DNA from 2 places in the Devosia sp. Leaf64 genome. Region 2 is predicted to be linked to the other one. Evidence: predicted binding sites of a transcription regulator. Region 2 holds the regulator's gene; the other holds the start of a gene.
The links. Region 2 encodes LexA, which represses DNA repair genes until DNA is damaged. Its sites were predicted from a motif close to TGTTCNNNNTGTGTTCNG; they were not measured.
Positions count from the first base shown of each region.

Region 1: a site for LexA is predicted at 2,567-2,584, ahead of ASE94_RS07610 (putative DNA modification/repair radical SAM protein). Genes of this name have one in related genera too.

Region 1 covers NZ_LMLO01000012.1:444,544-450,423, reverse strand. Annotated here, with positions in the region: gene ASE94_RS07630 (VWA domain-containing protein) at 1-583, shown strand, start outside; gene ASE94_RS07625 (ring-cleaving dioxygenase) at 739-1,689, opposite strand; gene ASE94_RS07620 (hypothetical protein) at 1,806-2,039, opposite strand; gene ASE94_RS07615 (putative quinol monooxygenase) at 2,099-2,419, opposite strand; gene ASE94_RS07610 (putative DNA modification/repair radical SAM protein) at 2,585-3,823, shown strand; gene ASE94_RS07605 (UdgX family uracil-DNA binding protein) at 3,823-5,265, shown strand; tRNA gene ASE94_RS07600 (tRNA-Phe) at 5,301-5,376, opposite strand; gene ASE94_RS07595 (zinc-dependent alcohol dehydrogenase family protein) at 5,503-5,880, opposite strand, start outside.
Region 2 covers NZ_LMLO01000018.1:230,742-236,621, reverse strand. Annotated here, with positions in the region: gene ASE94_RS10310 (2-dehydro-3-deoxygalactonokinase) at 1-779, opposite strand, end outside; gene ASE94_RS10305 (IlvD/Edd family dehydratase) at 1,063-2,868, shown strand; gene ASE94_RS10300 (nuclear transport factor 2 family protein) at 3,540-3,920, opposite strand; gene lexA (transcriptional repressor LexA) at 3,920-4,633, opposite strand; gene ASE94_RS10290 (HIT family protein) at 4,777-5,196, opposite strand; gene ASE94_RS10285 (hypothetical protein) at 5,206-5,880, opposite strand, start outside.

The DNA of each region.
Region 1 (5,880 bases), on a different contig from region 2:
GGTGCTCGTCGAAGAAGTCGGCGGCACGCTCCACACTATTGCTCAGGACGTCAAAGTCCAGGTCGAGTTCAATCCGGCGCTCGTCTCGGAATACCGCCTCATCGGCTACGAAACCCGTCATCTCAACCGCGAGGATTTCAACAATGACGCGGTGGATGCCGGCGATATCGGCGCTGGCCACACGGTCACCGCGCTTTACGAAATCACCCCGGCCGGCGAAGGCCAGGTCGATCCCCTGCGCTATGGCAGCGACACGGCGCAACCCGCCGCCAGCGACGAACTCGCCTTCCTCAAAATCCGCTACAAGCTGCCCGGCGAGAGCGTCAGTCAGTTGATCGAACAGCCGGTGACCCCATCGGTCGCCTATGACGACATCGCCGTCGCCGGGATCGATGCCCAATTCGCCACCGCCGTCGCCGCCTTCGGCCAAAAACTCCGCGGCAGCGCCTATGGCAGTGACACGACCTGGGCCGAAATCGAAGCCTTGGCCCAATCCGCCCGCGGCATGGACGAAGGCGGTTACCGCGCCGAGTTCGTCAGGTTGGTCAGGGATGCCGCGATGCTGGAGCCGGACGCGCAGTAACCCCTCACCCGTCTCGGGCGCTGCCCGATCTACCCTCTCCCCAAGTGGGAGAGGAATAACACGAGAGCGACTGGCCTTTTCTTCTCCCCCTCGGGGAGAAGGTGGCGCGCAGCGCCGGATGAGGGGGAACCCTCTGCCGGCGCTGCATCGTCAGTTCAAACCAACGGCTTCAACCCTGCCTCGATCTGCGCCCGGCGCCCTTCCAGGAACGGCGGCAGCGACAGTTTTTCGCCCAGCGTCTCCATCGGCTCATCCGCCGCAAATCCGGGCACATCTGTCGCAATCTCGAACAGAATCCCATTGGGCTCGCGGAAATAGAGCGAGGTAAAATAGAACCGCTCGACTTCGCCCGAAGATCGAATGCCAAAGCTGTTCACGCGTTCGATCCATTCATGGAGCGAATTCTGATCCGGCGTGCGGAAGGCGACATGGTGCACGCCGCCAGCACCGGGCCGTGCCTGGGGCAGGCTCGGGTCAACCGAAACATGCAGTTCCGCTGCCGGGCCGCCCGGACCCATTTCATAGACGAACACTTCGCCGCCGCGTTCGCGGGCCGCATAGTGCCGCACCTGGCGCATGTTCATCACACGCGTCAGCATGGCATCGGTCGGCTCGAGTTTTGGCACCGAAAGCGTGATCGGTCCGAGCCCGATGATCTGCTTGTCTTCCGGCACGGGCGATTTGGCCCAAGGGATCACCTTGTTCCGCCCATCGACGACCAGACGGAAGCGCTGGCCCTCAAAATCCTCGAAATCCATGGAGACGTGGCCCAGACGTTCCCTGATCCCGCTCGTCGAAACCTGGTTGGCCTCGAGATGCTCCTTCCACCATTTCAGCGTTTCTTCGCTGTCGACGCGCAGACCCGTGCGGCCCACCGTATGGTTGCCGCGCTGTTCGCGCAGCGTGGGAAAATCGAAGAAGGTCAGGTCGGCGCCGGGCGAGGCGACACCATCGCCATAAAAGAGGTGATAGGCCGAGGTGTCGTCCTGGTTCACCGTCTTCTTGATGAGGCGCATGCCGAGCGTCTGGGTATAAAATTTAAGGTTGCGCGGTGCGTCGGCGGTCACGGCCGTCAGGTGGTGGATGCCGCCAAGTTCGAGGGTCATTTGATGTCTCCCAATTCACGCGGCGCCAGGCGCCGTCTTCGCTCATGAATGTATGGCAGACGGCGCGTTAGACAAAGAAAGACAATAGCAACGCACTGGTGTCGATTTTCGAACGATTAATCGGCGACACCCGCAGGCAGCGTCCCCGCCTTAAAGAGCACCTTTGGCTCGTCATAAGTGTCGGCTTCGACATCGACATCGGCCGAATAGGCCCAGATGCCGGCGCGCGATGGCGCGATGCGTTCAGCCGAAGCAATGGCTGCCTCGGCGGATTTATGCGCTGTCGGCATATCCGGCTCGAGCTTGCGGCCCTTCTGTCTAAAACCCTGAACGAAATAAAGCGTCGGCATGGTCAGCCCCTCTGGTTGCCCCGGGCATAGCACAGACCCTTCCAAGCGCCACCTGGAGATCAGACCGCGCTCAGAAACGTCAACACCGAATTGGGCTCCTCGATCAGCGTCCGCAATTTGGCATTGAACACGGCGCCATACTCCGCCGAAATATGCGCCTCGAATGCCGCACGGTCTTTGTAGATTTCGTAGACCACGAATTTTTGCCGAGCATCGAAGCGACGATAGGTGTCAAACACCACATTGCCCGGCTCGGCGCGCACATCGGTGGCCAGCCCAGCGAGCAATTCGGCCACCTCCTCCGCCTTGCCCACCCGCGCGGTAAATTCGGCAATCAGCGACACCGGCTCGTTGGCAGGCAGTTTGTTCAATATATCCATTATGCGGTCTCCAGGGCCAATCGCCTGCGACACGTTTTACCACCGCGTCATTCCCGCGGAAGCGGGAATCTCCCGAGCCGTCCCCTCATCACAATTTCCTCAGACATGTCTTTTTCACATGCACCCGCGCCGGTCTCTCGCTATTTTTAGAACAAAGGAAGAACAATGGTTGCTCTGACGCTCTCGCGAAAACTCGCCATTCTTGCCGATGCTGCCAAATACGATGCGTCCTGCGCCTCGAGCGGCACGGAAAAGCGCAATAGTGCCAAGACCGGCGGCATTGGCTCGACCGAAGGCAGCGGCATCTGCCATTCCTATGCGCCCGATGGCCGCTGCATTTCACTCCTCAAACTGCTGCTGACCAATTTCTGCGTTTACGACTGCGCCTACTGCATCAATCGCTCGTCCTCCAACGTCGCCCGCGCCCGTTTTTCGGTCGATGAGGTCGTTCGCCTGACGCTCGATTTTTACAAGCGCAATTACATCGAGGGACTTTTCCTCTCCTCCGGCATCATCCGCTCGCCCGATTATACGATGGAGGAGATGGTCCGCGTCGCACGCACTCTGCGCGAGGTCCATCTCTTTGCCGGGTACATCCACCTCAAAGTCATTCCTAATGCGGCCCCCGAGCTTCTCGCGGAAGCTGGCCGCTGGGCCGATCGCCTGTCGACCAATATCGAATTGCCCACCGATTCCGCGCTCGAACATTTCGCGCCGGAAAAGCGTCCTTCAGAAATCCGCACCGCAATGGCCCGTCTGCGCGGTAAGCTCGACGAAGCGACACCCGACAAGAAGCCGTCAAAAGCCAAACCCGAAAAGTTTGCCCCTGCCGGCCAATCGACCCAGATGATCGTCGGCGCCGATAAGGCCGATGACAGCGCCATCCTCACGCGCGCCGCTGGCCTTTATTCCGGCTATCGGCTTAAGCGCGTTTATTACTCCGCCTTCTCGCCCATCCCCGACGCCTCATCGCGCCTGCCGCTCGCGCCGCCCCCGCTGATGCGCGAGCATCGCCTTTACCAGGCCGATTGGCTCATTCGCTTTTATGGCTTCAATGTCCCAGAAATCGTTGCGGGCGGGGAGGGTGGTCATCTCGATCTCAATATCGATCCAAAACTCGCCTGGGCTCTCAAAACCCGGCAGAGTTTCCCCGTCGACGTCAACCGCGCCGACCGGGAAATGCTGCTGCGCGTTCCCGGCCTCGGCGTCCGCGCTGTCGACCGCGTCATCACCTCGCGGCGCCATCATCGCCTGACGCTTGCCGATGTCTCGCGCCTCACCGCCTCGATCGACAAGGTGCGCCCCTTCATCTCGGCTGCCGATTGGACCCCCGGCGGTCTCACCGACGATATCAAGCTCAAGCAAAAGCTCACGCCCCAGCCCAAACAGCTCGAGCTTTTCTGATGCTGTCCGTCCGGCTCGACCATCTCAATGATCTCGACGAGTGGCGCGGCAAGGCCCGCCGTCTGCTCGCGGCCGGCTTAAAACCCTCGCAAGTCGTCTGGCGGGTCGGGGCGGAAGAGAACGGGCTCTTCGAAGCGGGCGACGACATGCTGCCACAGACCGATGGTCCGATCGGCTCGGTCCCCCGCCAGTTCATGGAGCTCGCCGGGTCGGTCATCCAGCATTCCGAGCCGGAACGCTTCGCGCTACTCTACCGGATGCTCTGGCGCCTGCAGCAGGATTCACGAATTCTCGCTAATGCTGCTGACGCCGATACCGGAATGTTAACGAAACTGGCCTCTGCAGTGCGTCGAGATGCCCATAAGATGAAGGCATTCGTCCGCTTCCGTGCCATCCCCGACGCTGATGAAGAGCAGTACATCGCCTGGTTCGAGCCCGAACATCACACCCTCGAAGCCACGGCACCGTTTTTTTGTCGCCGCTTTGCTGGCATGGTCTGGGGCATTGTCACACCCTACTCAAGTGCCTTCTGGGACAAGGAAAATCTGCGCTTTGGCCCCGGGGGCTCCAAGAAAGATATCCCCGCCGAGGATGCGGTGGAGGATGATTGGCAGACCTACTACGATTCCATCTTCAACCCCGCCCGCCTCAAGGTCGCGATGATGAAGTCGGAAATGCCGATGAAATATTGGCGCAACCTGCCCGAAGCGGCCCGCATTGCTCCCTTGATCCGCAATGCCAGGCAAATGGAGCAGGACATGATCGCCCGCGCCGCGACCCAGCCGCCCGCACGCCACACGCGCCAAAAAGCGCATGAGGTCGAGGAAGAAGCTAAGGATATTCAATCGCTTAGCGATGCTGCAGAGGCGATTGGCGGCTGCCGCCGGTGTCCGCTTTACGAGCACGCCACGCAACCGGTCTTTGGCGAAGGCCCTGCCCAGGCCGAGGTCATGTTCGTTGGCGAGCAGCCCGGCGACCAAGAGGATCTCGCTGGTCGCCCGTTCATCGGTCCTGCCGGTCAAGTCTTTGACGAAGCTATGGAAAAGGCCGGCATAGACCGCAGCCGCCTTTATGTCACCAATGCGGTAAAGCACTTCAAGTTCGAGCCACGCGGCAAGCGCCGCATCCACCAAAAGCCCAATGCCGGTGAAATCCAGGCCTGCCGCTTCTGGCTTAATCTCGAGCGCGATTTTCTGAAACCCAAGATCGTCGTCGCCCTCGGCGCCAGCGCGGCCCAAAGCCTTCTGGGCAAAGCGGTTACGATCTCAAAGATGCGCGGTCAGCCGATCCCGCTCGAAGATGGCGCCGTGCTCTTCATCACCAACCACCCCTCCTATCTCCTCCGCATTCCCGACCCGCAAAAAAAGCGAGAAGAAAGCGCCAACTTCGATGCCGACCTCGCGCTGATCCGCGACCACATGGAAAAGCTGCACGCCGCCTGAATGCGGCTAGACATTTGAAATGTAAGGGAAAAGAGTGGTGCCCGAGACCGGAATCGAACCAGTGACACGCGGATTTTCAATCCGCTGCTCTACCAACTGAGCTACTCGGGCATTCTAGTCGCAGCGCTGAGCTGCAAGCCATCGGCCTTATAGGGTAAGTGATTTTTCGGTGCAAGCGATAAGAGCGACTGTGGAAATCTTTAAGTGCAGGCCGAGAAGTGTCGACCGGCCAAGGGCTTAATGCCCCATGGTGACAACGCCACGCAGCAGGCTTCCCTCCCGCAATTTGTCAAAGCCGGCATTGATCTCGCTGAGCGGCATGACCTCGGACAGCAAGCGATTCACCGGCAGGATGCCGCGCTTATAAAGCCGCACGAAGCGCGGAATGTCGCGCGCTGGCACGCATGAGCCCAAATAGCTGCCCCGTATGGTTTTTTCTTCGGCGACAAGATTGACGGGGGAGAAGGCAAAGCTCGCCGTTGGTGCCGGCAGGCCACCAGTCGTCAATTGCCCGCCGCGCCGCACGATTTGATAGCCAGTTTGCAGCGCCGCCACTGAGCCTGCGAGCTCAATGGCATGATCGACCCCGCCATGCGTCGCTTCCTTGATGACGTC
Region 2 (5,880 bases):
ACCGGCTCGTTACCGATCTGGTGGCGATTGGCGGCGATTTCGGTGCCGATCAAAAGGCCCGAGAGATAGCCGGCGCACCAGGCTGAGGAGCGACCGGAAACAAGGGCGCTGGCGCGAACGCGGAACAATTGGCCGAGGAGATCAGCGGGTCGTTCGAGGCCATCCCGCGCACCAGCGGCGAATCCCTCATTGCGCTCAGGGGCGTTTTGATCGCCGGTTAGCGAATGGCGCAGCACGGATTGGGTCGAGAGCAGTTCGAACAGTTCGCCGGTCATGGCGGTGGTGAAATGCTCGATCTTCGTGCCGTCGAGCAGCGCCCATTTGGAATGAGTGCCGGGCATGCAGACGAGGCCGGAATAGCCGGGCAGGGTGGCTGCGAGCCCGAGGAGCTGCGTCTCTTCGCCACGCATGACATTGTCGCCGCCTTGCTTCTGGCAGACGCCGGGCAGAATGGAGACGTTGAATTTGTCGGAGCCGCTCTCGGGATGGACGGCGCCCTTGATGAGGCTGGAAAGGTCAGTCGGCGCTTCGAGATAGGGCGCTTCGAGCCAGCCCTGGCGGGCGCCGGCCATGCCGCAAACGACAACGTCGGTCTTTTCCGTCAGGGGAATATCGGCGAGCAATTCTGCAAGTGCGGCGGGAAATTCTTCGCGCGTCAGCTTGCCCATGCCTTTTGGCGAACTGCGCGAGGCAAGGACATTTCCCGCGTGATCGAGGGTCCAGCCGCGCAAATTGGACGTGCCCCAATCGACCGCAATCCAGGCAACAGATTCGCTCAAACAAGCCTCCTCGACGACCGCCTACACAATGCGGCGCGACCCTAATTGGGTTCTCGGCCCATGAACAGGGCCATCAGCGCAGGGGCTATCGGAGAGCTCAAATGTGTTCTCCGCGATTGGTAAGATTTTCAGAGCGTTCCGGCACATATGCCCCCTGTTACCCCACCCAAATCAATTGTATGATTTTTTCGATGGGAGCCGTTCACAGCGGCGCTTGCCGTGCTAAAACGGCAACCAGCAAGGCCCACGGTCCGCGCGCTGCGGACGGATAAGGAATTTGACGATGACGACTGATAACAGCGGCGCTCCGAAGAAGCTGCGTTCGCGCGCATGGTTCGACAATCCCGAAAACCCGGACATGACCGCGCTTTATCTCGAGCGCTATATGAATTTCGGCGTCTCGCGCGAAGAACTTCAGTCGGGCAAGCCGATTATCGGCATCGCGCAGACCGGCTCCGATCTCAGCCCTTGCAACCGTCACCACATGGTGCTGGCGGAGCGTGTGCGTGAGGGCATTCGCGAAGCTGGCGGTATCGCCATCGAATTCCCGGTGCATCCGATCCAGGAAACCGGCAAGCGCCCGACCGCGGGCCTTGACCGCAACCTCGCCTATCTCGGCCTCGTCGAAGTGCTTTATGGCTACCCGCTTGATGGCGTGGTGCTGACCATTGGTTGCGACAAGACGACCCCGGCCATGCTGATGGGCGCGGCGACCGTGAACATCCCGGCGATCGCGCTGTCGGTCGGGCCCATGCTCAATGGCTGGCACAAGGGCGAACGCACGGGTTCCGGCACGATCGTCTGGAAGGCACGGCAGATGATGGCGGCTGGCGAGATCGACTATGCGCAGTTCATTGAACTCGTGGCTTCCTCGGCTCCGTCGACCGGCTACTGCAACACCATGGGCACTGCGACGACCATGAACTCGCTTGCCGAGTCGCTCGGCATGCAGCTTCCGGGTTCGGCCGCTATCCCAGCACCATATCGTGACCGTCAGGAAATGGCCTACCGCACTGGCAAGCGCATCGTCGACATGGTGCATGAGGACCTCAAGCCGTCCGACATCCTGACCAAGGACAATTTCATCAACACCATCGTCGTCAATTCGGCGATCGGGGGCTCGACCAATGCCCCGATCCATATCCAGGCGATCGCCAAGCATATCGGTGTCGAGCTTGAGTTGCAGGATTTCCAGACCTATGGCCACAAGGTGCCGCTGCTGGTGAACCTGCAGCCGGCCGGCGAATATCTGGGCGAAGACTACTACCATGCAGGCGGCGTGCCGGCTGTGGTCAACGAACTGATGTCGCAAGGCCTGATCCGCGAAAATGCGCCGACCGTCAACGGCAAGACCATTGGCGAGAATTGCCGCAATACGACGATCCAGGACGATAAGGTCATCCGCCACTTCGACAATCCGCTCAAGGTGGATGCCGGCTTCCTCGTGCTGCGCGGCAATCTCTTTGACAGCGCGATCATGAAGACCAGCGTGATCTCGTCCGAATTCCGTGAACGCTACCTCGCCAATCCCGAGCATCCTGGCATGTTCGAAGGCAAGGCCGTGGTGTTCGATGGTCCTGAGGATTATCACCACCGGATCGACGATCCGTCGCTCGATATCGATGAAAACACGCTGCTCTTCATGCGTGGCGCTGGTCCGATCGGCTATCCGGGTGCGGCTGAAGTGGTCAACATGCGGCCGCCAGCCTACCTCATCAAGAAGGGCATTCATTCGCTCGCTTGTATCGGTGACGGCCGTCAGTCCGGCACGTCGGGTTCGCCTTCTATCCTCAATGCGTCTCCGGAAGCAGCTGCAGGCGGTAACCTTGCGATCCTCAAGACTGGTGACCGCGTCCGCATCGATCTGAACAAGGGCGAAGCCGATATCCTGATCTCGGCCGAAGAAATCGCGACCCGTCGCGCGGCGCTCGAGGCTGAAGGCGGCTACAAGTATCCCAAGCACCAGACGCCGTGGCAGGAAATCCAGCGCGGTATCGTCGGCCAGCTCGGCGAAGGCGCGATCCTGAAACCGGCTGAAAAGTACCAGCGGATTGCGCAGACAGAAGGCCTGCCAAGGGATAATCATTGATCACTTGATCCTTCGGTCGTCACCACCCGGCTTGTCCGGGTGGTCCATCTTCGAGACGGATGGATTGCCCGGACAAGCCGGGCAATGACGATAGCGGAGAGGACAAACGTTACAGGCCGGGCAGCACAGAGTGCCGCCCGGCCTTTTTTTTGGCTGACGGTTTTTCACGGTGACGGGCGGCCATTGGCTCTACCTGTTTAGACATTGGGAGCCAAAGGCCGCCCGTCACAGGATCCGGAGTTTGCAGCAGGTCCGGGATCAGGCGCGAACGTTATTTCGGTCGCGGCTGCCGTATTTCAACTCCCCGCCCGGATAGGCGCCCCCATCCACCGGCCATTCCGCCCGACCCTGCGTGGGAGCCGTGTGACTGGCGGAATGGGGAGAGTATGGGCGAGGTTTTGGGGAGCGGGGAGAAGATGGATAAGTATTTTGGGGTTTTGGGGTTTACCCCACCTAGTTTGCCATTCGGGCATAGCCCTCATGGCCCTCTCTCCTGAAGTTGCGCCACTGGCGCAATTTTGCCTGCGGCCGGATCGAAGCCATTAGTAGGAGGAGGGACGCATCGAGTTTGCCTAAGTGACAGCCCTTTTCACCGCTGAGATATGAAATCCGCTGCTGCAGGCTAATCGCACTCGGCGTAGAAACGCGATCGCGACTAAAGAATGTCACGCTCAATCCGGATAAGAGCTTAGATGTTCGTGGATGATGCGCCAAGCATCACCGCGCTTGGCGAGCACCGTGGTGCCTCGTCCTGATCCTTCGGCGTCTTTGCCATCGACCACAGCGCGCCAACAGAACCGATAGGTGCAGCTCGCTGCCGTGTCGCCGTCCGCGATCCAGGTGAGGTCTTCAAGCCAGTACGTCTCGTTCTCAAGACGCTGCCATGTTCGTTCGAAGGCACTGCGAATGGCATCGATGCCGGTGAAACTGCCGGAACTGAACCAGAAGACTGCATCGGGATCGATCAGCGGGACCAGCAATGAAAAGTCGTGATGGTTGATCAGGTCGGCATAAGCCGCCATCACCGTTTTGGGTGTGGCGGCGCCGGGCATTAGTATTTGCGGAGGAGGCCGACGAGGCGGCCTTGAACTTTTACGCGATCCGGCGGGAAGATGCGGGTCTCGTAGGCCGGGTTGGCAGCTTCGAGTGCGATAGTGTTGCCCTTGCGCCGGAGGCGTTTGAGGGTGGCCTCTTCGTCATCGACCAGCGCGACGATGATTTCGCCGGTGCTGGCCTGATCCTGCTTTTTGATAACGACCGTGTCGCCATCGAAAATGCCGGCGTCGATCATGGAGTCGCCGCGGACTTCCAACGCATAGTGTTCGCCCGCGCCAAGCATTTCAGGCGGGACCTGAATGGTGTGGGAATGAGTCTGGATCGCCTCGATGGGCGTACCGGCAGCGATGCGCCCCATAACCGGGATCGAGATCGGTCGGGCATAATCCTCCGCGGCGATGCCGCGTGGCTGTGGCGCGCTGACTTTTCCGAGGCTGCCTTCGATAACCGACGGCTCAAACTTGGCTTTGCGCCCGCCGAGGGATGGGTTCATGGAATCCGGCAGCTTGACGACCTCGAGGGCTCTCGCCCGGTTGGGCAGGCGGCGGATGAAGCCACGCTCTTCGAGCGCAGTGATTAACCGATGGATGCCTGACTTCGACGCTAAATCCAGCGCATCCTTCATTTCGTCGAAGGATGGGGGAATGCCGCTTTCCTTCATCCGTTCGTGGATGAACATCAGCAATTCGTGTTGTTTGCGCGTCAGCATCGCCGGTGAGCCCTAGAATCGGAACGGATACGGAACGACTATATGTGTTCCGTCTATGTTCCGCAAGAGTCTCCCATCTTTGCCAAATAGAGGCGCAGTAGAGATTCTCGCTTTCGCCGGAAGACGTCGCGTCAGCGGCAAGACTAGAGCACGGCGGCGAGGTCTTTCGCCAGTTGGGCGAGTTCGGCGTCGTCAGCACGGCCGCTGGCATGGGCGCCGAAGGCGGTGCCCTCGTAGGCAGGGATCAGATGGAAATGGAGATGAAAGACGGTCTGGCCAGCCGGGGCCTCGTTGAACTGGGCGAGGCGGATGCCGTCGGCTTTCGTTACAGTCTGCAGGGCCTTGGCGACGCGTTGGACGAGCGGCATCACCGCCGAAAGGGCCGCGGGATCGGCATCGAGAAGGTTACGCGATGGGGCCTTGGGAATTACGAGGGTGTGACCCTTGGACTGCGGAAAAATGTCGAGCATGACGAGGGCCGTGTCGTCCTCGTAGACCTTGTGGCAAGGCAGTTCGCCCTTGAGGATTTTGGCGAAGATATTGGTTGGGTCGTAGGTCATCAAAGCCTCGGATTATTCGGCAGCGGCGAGCGCTTCGTCGCCGGCATTGTTGGCATATCGGAAGCGGAAGAAATTGAGGACGGCAAGGCCGGTAAGGGTCACCGGTACATATTTGAAGCCGCGGGTGATGAAGAAGAGAGCGATGCCGACCGCCGTTTCCGCCGACATCGCGCCCTTGCCCATGGCGGAGGTGAAGGAGGAGGGGACAATGTGGCGATAGATGAGGTCGTCGGAGCGATAATAGTGGCGGGCGCGGGCAGCGAAGGCGCGCTTCGAACTGGAATAATCGCGCAATTCATCCATGCCCATATCGCCGTGAAATTCGACCTCGGAGCCGAGCGCCCAGACCTCCGGCGCGAGGAGCCTATCCTTGCCCATGAGGGTGAAGCGCTCGATCAGGTCGCGAAACGTGACGTAATTGGCGTTCCAGCAATCGTCCGTTTTGGCGCCGTGCGAAAGGATCAGAACGTCGGCGCGCGCGAGCTTTTCGTCCATCGCGGCGTAATTTCCGGCGGTGAAATCGACGCCGGACTTTGCCGTTTCGACAATGCCGCCCCGCTTTTCGAGTGCTTTGACCATGGCCGAGCCGAAGGCGCCGCTTGCGCCGGTGATGAGGAAGCGCCGGCCAGCAATCTGGCAGGTGGTGCCGACCAGGAGATCAAAGGTATTGGCAAAGGAGGAGAAGAA